2 regions of the Sporosarcina saromensis genome follow, and region 1 is predicted to be linked to the other one. Evidence: riboswitches for the same ligand, from Rfam matches in the RefSeq annotation. Region 1 holds a riboswitch; the other holds the start of a gene.
The links. A riboswitch is a leader RNA that binds a small molecule or an ion and turns the genes downstream of it on or off. The one in region 1 is predicted to bind cobalamin.
Positions count from the first base shown of each region.

Region 2: it holds a riboswitch for cobalamin, as region 1 does, so the genes downstream of both, ACVHUV_RS01610 (ribonucleoside-diphosphate reductase subunit alpha) here and metE (5-methyltetrahydropteroyltriglutamate--homocysteine S-methyltransferase) in region 1, are expected to answer to the same signal.

Region 1 covers NZ_CM142738.1:2,002,992-2,006,161, forward strand. Annotated here, with positions in the region: gene metE (5-methyltetrahydropteroyltriglutamate--homocysteine S-methyltransferase) at 1-1,860, opposite strand, end outside; cobalamin riboswitch at 2,022-2,155, opposite strand; gene ACVHUV_RS10000 (SIMPL domain-containing protein) at 2,351-2,989, shown strand; gene ACVHUV_RS10005 (GNAT family N-acetyltransferase) at 3,110-3,170, shown strand, end outside.
Region 2 covers NZ_CM142738.1:360,800-363,969, forward strand. Annotated here, with positions in the region: gene ACVHUV_RS01610 (ribonucleoside-diphosphate reductase subunit alpha) at 1-1,400, opposite strand, end outside; cobalamin riboswitch at 1,611-1,790, opposite strand; gene ACVHUV_RS01615 (hypothetical protein) at 2,480-2,620, opposite strand; gene ACVHUV_RS01620 (hypothetical protein) at 2,766-3,170, shown strand, end outside.

The DNA of each region.
Region 1 (3,170 bases):
ATTCCATTCGTCCTTCTTCAACGGTAAACCTTCTCGTAGTGCAGGCTCATCGACTTGAATCATATGAATACCTGCTGCTTCTAACGCTTCAATTTCTTTTCGTAGGGCAAGAGCGATTTGGTACGTCACATCTTTAAGGGAAAGATCGTCACGTACAAATGACCAGTTCAACATTGTAACAGGGCCTGTCAGCATCCCTTTCATCGGCTTGTCCGTAAGAGATTGCGCATAGACCGATTCTTTGACAGTCATTGGTTCGACAAATGCAATATCTCCATAAATGATTGGCGGTTTTACACAACGGGATCCATAGGAAACGACCCAAGCTTTTTCTGTAAATACATAGCCGTCCAACTTTTCGCCGAAGTACTCGACCATATCTGTCCGTTCAAATTCACCGTGTACAAATACGTCTAGGCCAATCTTTTCTTGGATGTCGACCCATTGTTTAATTTCATCGAATACGAAATCACCATACTGTTGCTCCGTAATTTCACCTTTGCGCCATTTCGTACGCGTTGCACGCACTTCAGGTGTTTGAGGAAAACTTCCAATAGTAGTTGTCGGCAATAAAGGTAAGTTAAATGCTTCTTCTTGTTTTACACGACGCTCTGCAAATGGTGTAGGGCGTTTACTTGGTACGTTGCCGATATTGTTGACGGCTTGCAAAACATCTTGGCGATTGCGAGCGGGTAATTGAGCAAGCTGTTCACATGCGTCAACACTTTCACGAAGTTCATGAACAATAGCGTCGGCTCCTTCGCGAACAGCTTTTACAAGAGTTGATACTTCAACAATTTTTTCATCTGCGAAAGCAAGTGCCGTTTTAATGGTCGAGTCCAATTTTTGCTCGGATGCAATTGTCACAGGAACGTGTTGCAAGCTACAAGAAGGTTGAATCCATACATTTTCAACTGACACATGTTGCTGAAGTGTATCTAATAACGCCAATTTGTTTTGCAAGTTTGCGCGCCAAATGTTTCGACCGTCAATCACACCTGCTCCAAATACTTTATCAGCAGGGAAGCCATGCGCCTCTAGACTCTTTTGATTGTTTTTCATTCCGTGTACAAAATCCAAGCCAATCCCATCAACCGGAAGGGCAATTGTCTCTTCGTACCATTCAACTGAATCGAAGTACGTTTGAATGAATAACTTACTATGCGTGACCGCTTTTCGAAGTTGTGAATAGATTTCATGAACGGTTTTCATTTCATCCTGTGTAATAGTAGTGGAAAGGATCGGCTCATCCAATTGGATCCACTCGACTCCTTCCGCTTGCAATTCTACAAGTACTTTTTCGTAGAGTGGTAGTAATTGAAGTAAGAAAGCTGGAATATCTTTTGTCTCATAACCTTTAGAAAGCTTTAGGAATGTATACGGTCCAATGAGTACCGGCTTTCCTTCAATGCCAAGCTCTTGTTTTGCTTCACGGTAGTCGATGAGGGGCTTGTTTTCGGTTACAGCTAGTTTGCGACCTTCATATTCAGGGACAATATAGTGATAGTTTGTATCAAACCATTTTGTCATTTCGCACGCAACTGTAGACGCGTTGCCACGTGCCATTGAGAAATATGTAGATAAAGGAACTTGCCCGCCATTCCAGCCGTAGCGTTCAGGAATCATCCCGAACATAACTGCTGTATCCAACACACGATCATAGAGCGTGAAGTCGCCAACGGGGATGAGGTCAATGCCGCTCTCTTTTTGTTTTTGTAAACGGGAAAGACGAATGTCTTTTGTTACCTGCAACAATTGCTCTTCACTTGTTTTGCCTGCCCAGAATGATTCTAACGCTCTCTTCCACTCACGGTTTTCACCGATATACGGATAGCCGATTGTACTACTAATTACTGTCATCTGTCTCGTCTCCTTCAATTTTGGAATTTTGTGCATAAAAAAATACATTTCTACGGAATGTTAGAAATGTACGTGTAGCCCGATTTCCGGGTAAATGCATGCTGAAAAAGCACGCAATTCATTTGCGTATCGTCTAACACCTCCCCATTCACCGTAGGTTAGCAGCGTTGTTCAAATAGGCTGGTATCTGGCTTCGGCAATATGCCGTTACAGTGGCGGGACCGCGCCGGATTGAGCACCGGCTTCCCATTTAAGATCTGACCAAAATCAGACCACCTATTTCCATAGCTATTAGATTAGTAGTGATGCCTAAAGTTAGCATAGTAAAAAATATCTGTCAACTAAAGATTCGGATTTAGGAGAATTGCTAGAGGACTGTTAGGTAGAGATTGTTAGGTTGTAAACGCTTACTAGAATGCGAAATATCTTTTACTAGCACCTACTCATTTGGCATAGAGTAAAGAAACTGAATGAAGAAGGGAGAAGTTCGTTGTATCATCAGAACGTTTTTCGCCAACCGGTAAGGAAGATAACAGTCGTCGGTAATGGGCAAGTTGCTGTTGAACCAGACGTAGCAACTATTCAATTTGAAGTGCGTACTGTAGACGAGCAAGTCCGTGTAGCACAAGAAGAAAATGCCGCAATCATGAATCAAGTGATCCAATCGTTCGTACAACTAGGCATTCCTCGAGCGAATATACAAACCGTTTCATATACGATCTATCCAAAATATGATTACGTCGACGGGGAACAAGTATTTAGAGGATATGAAGTAAACAACGCCATTTCTGTGAAATTAACGAATATTGATCAAGTTGGCATTGTCATCGATACAGCGGTTGCGAACGGTGCAAATCGTGTTTCAAGCATCCAATTCAGCGTCGAAGATCCATCAATGTATGAACAAGAAGCCATTGTAGCTGCTTTGCAAGATGCACAGACGAAAGCCCAAACTATCGCAAATTCTATGCAACTGGCCGTTCCTCCTCAGCCAATAAGAATTGTAGAGGAAGTGAATCGTGTAAGTCCTACTCCGTATTATTCTGTCGCCGCAGAAAAATCAACAACACCCATTGAGAAAGGACAGTTAGTCATTACAGCGACGATGCGCGTTGACTATTCGTTTTAATTAATGCCGAATTCGTCAGGAGGGATTCGGCTTACTTTTACTGTTTTACTAGAATAAGCAGGCTTTTTGACAGACTTTGTAGAATGTAGAGATAGGTGAGAAAATTGAGGGGGGAAGTCTATGAATTATGTCGTTCAACAGATTGAGAACTTGCGCACGATTGATATTTCAAGGCTTGTGA
Region 2 (3,170 bases), 1.6 Mb from region 1:
CAAACGACGAAATCGCCTGGTTTTGAACGTGTGACGACAATATCATCTTCGAGCGTTACGGACTCAAATTGCGTCGCACTCATATTTTGCATGATTTCTGAACAAAGGTTACTCGAGTACACCATACCTTCGTGTTTGTTCGGGTTCGCCCGGTTTACTTCATCACGATAAAACATGAATGGCGTCCCTGTTTCCAGTTGGCTACGCATGATGCGCTTCATAATTTCAATCGCAGGAACTGTCTCTTTCGTCAATGAAGGATGGTTGACACATTCCTCATATTTTTCGCGGAAACTGCCTTGCCCTTTTGACTCGTCATAGAAATCTTCGAGCGAATACCCCATCACTGTACGGACTTCGTGCGGGTCGAATAAATGCCACTCGGCACGCGCTTCCACTTGTTCCATGAAAATATCCGGCATACAAACGCCTGTAAAAATATCATGCGCGCGCAGACGGTCATCCCCGTTGTTCAGTTTCAGGTCAAGGAATGTGAAAATGTCTTTGTGCCACACGTCAAGATACACTGCGATCGCACCTTGGCGTTGGCCAAGCTGATCGACACTAACTGCAGTATTGTTCAGTTGTTTAATCCATGGAAGCACACCACTGGATGCTCCTTTGAACCCACGGATAGAGGACCCACGTGAACGGACTTTCCCCATATATACACCAATTCCACCGCCATATTTCGACAAATTGGCAATGTCCGTGTTGCTGTCATAAATACCTTGTAAGGAATCATCAACCGTGTCGATGAAACAGCTTGATAGCTGACCATGTGGCTTCCCTGCATTCGACAAAGTAGGTGTTGCAACGGTCATGTACAAATTGCTCATCGCCCAGTACGCTTCAGCAATTTTCCCTAGACGATTGTCCGTTTCGTTTTGCATTAGCGTCATGGCAATGATCATCCAACGTTCTTGTGGCAACTCGACCGGTTGTTTATCAAAATTCACTGCCGCATAGCGATCCATCAGTGTCTTTAGCCCGATATATGTAAATAGCTTGTCCCGCTCCGGTTCAAGGAAACGACCGAGCTCATTCAACTCATCATGTGAATATTTTTCTGTCAGTACAGGTGTGTACAAACCTTGTTGCACCAGTTTTTCGACATTTTTCGCGAAATCTGTATACACTTCGACACCACGCGCTTGTGTTTGGCGTGCATACACATCATCTAAATAAATGCGTGCCGCGACGAATGTCCAATAAGAAGACGCCTCATCAATATTGCTCAAGCACTCCAGAATCATCGCTTTCGCCCATTCCGAACGGCTCGCTTCCGGATGACGCTCGTTCCAACGTTCGCTCGCTAGCAGTAATGGTTGTAATTTCTCCGTTCCGAATTCGGCTTGCAGCTTGTCCAGCAGATCAGCTCCGCTTGTCTGTTCACGCATGATTGTCAAAATAATCCCGCTCCTTCTATACTAGTTACCGGCGTTGCCGGGAATTAAAGAATTTAAGTGTTAATTAAAAATAAAAAAAGCCATGAGTCAACCTTCCCAAGGAGTCATCGCTTTGTTGTAAGTTGTAGAAACAAATCGGAACAATGCTTACATATAAGCATTACACGGATTCACTTCCACTTCTCAACCCCCGAAGAAAGTGTCGCTCGACGATGAATGGCAGGTCTACTGGCTGACGTTTCATCCTTCCGTCTCCCCTTCCCGCAACGTGCTTGTCACAGTGGTCATGAGGCGGTCGTCTACGTTCACAGTTGCGGGGACAGCTCCGACTAGCGGATTCCCTATTAAACCGAACTTGGTACCATTTCATCGCAAATACTATATATAGTGTTCTTTTCTCTTTAACTACCCTAACATGTTGTGTTCTAATCGTAAATAGCTAAAAAGTTATAATTGAATTTCAAACTTTCAAAAGGGCAGTAGGATTTTAGGGAAGATGATTAATAGAAACAGAAATTGTAAATGAGGAATAGTCGTAACGAATCGATTCATAAGGGGAACGTATATTTTTTGTTGAATTTTGTAGAAGTTACTTTTGAAGCAAAGAACATGTATGAAAATAATAAGGTGGATTTGACCTATTTTTTTGGTGGAGATTTGGGAGTTTTATTATGGGTAAATGGTCGGCTCGGAAATTGTCGAGCGGCGAGGGGATTAAAGGAGATTGTGCTTAATAATAGGGAGTTTTCCCGTTCTCACCGGTTCATGAGCAGTTACCACCGATTCGGACGGGTTTACCACCGATTCTAAGCACTTTACCACCGATTCGCCTGTTTTCAGTAGAATTCCAACTTCAACCTCTGCCCAGAAACAACCTTTTTCCCGTTATCACCGGTTCAAACGGGTTTATCACCGATTCGGAGCGTGTTATCACCGATTCTAACGGCGTTATCACCGATTCTCGAGCTGTTATCACCGATTCCAACCACTTTACCACCGATTCGCCTGTTTTCAGCTGTAATTCAACTTCAACCCCTGCCCAGAAACAACTTTTTCCCGTTATCACCGGTTCAATAGGATTTATCACCGCTCATCGGCACTTTATCACCGCTTGTAGACCGTTTATCAACGCTTATCAGCACTTTATCACCGCTTAACCTCTCTTTATCACCACTCGCCCAGTTTTTAGGCGACGATTTTATCCCAAACAAACAACCGCTCCTAAAACAGAGCGTTCGCAAATTGGAAACTCATTATCTATCAAATATATTTTTTGATTTATCATAATTTTATTGATAATAAACTCTTACTTATGTTACCATATTACTATTAATTACAAAAAAGGAGATTTTTAAAATGAGCTATAAGGTTTTTTTGTTAATGGTATCCTTATTCCTCCTTCTTTTCGGATGCTCACCCAATGACGAAGGCGAAGCAAAATTGCCTGGAGATACAGAGCAGACACTCAGTGAAACGTTAGAAAGACCTGAGATTTTTGTCGGTATTAAAGATCCAGAGGAAGAGGGTGGGGCCACTTATGCAATACGTGATAAATCTTGTTGGGAAGAAGAAGGAAAGGAATGCAATAACCTCCAACCTCATGATCCAGAAGAGTTAGTGAAAGGCTATCCTGCGATGATTGTTCAGCAAGAGGATGAACTTGTAATCATGAAGCTAAACTCGAGTTTTAACACCCCCGATGCAACATGGTATATAGATGAACCGGAGATTATCCAACATTTTAAAGGCGAAGAAACAACA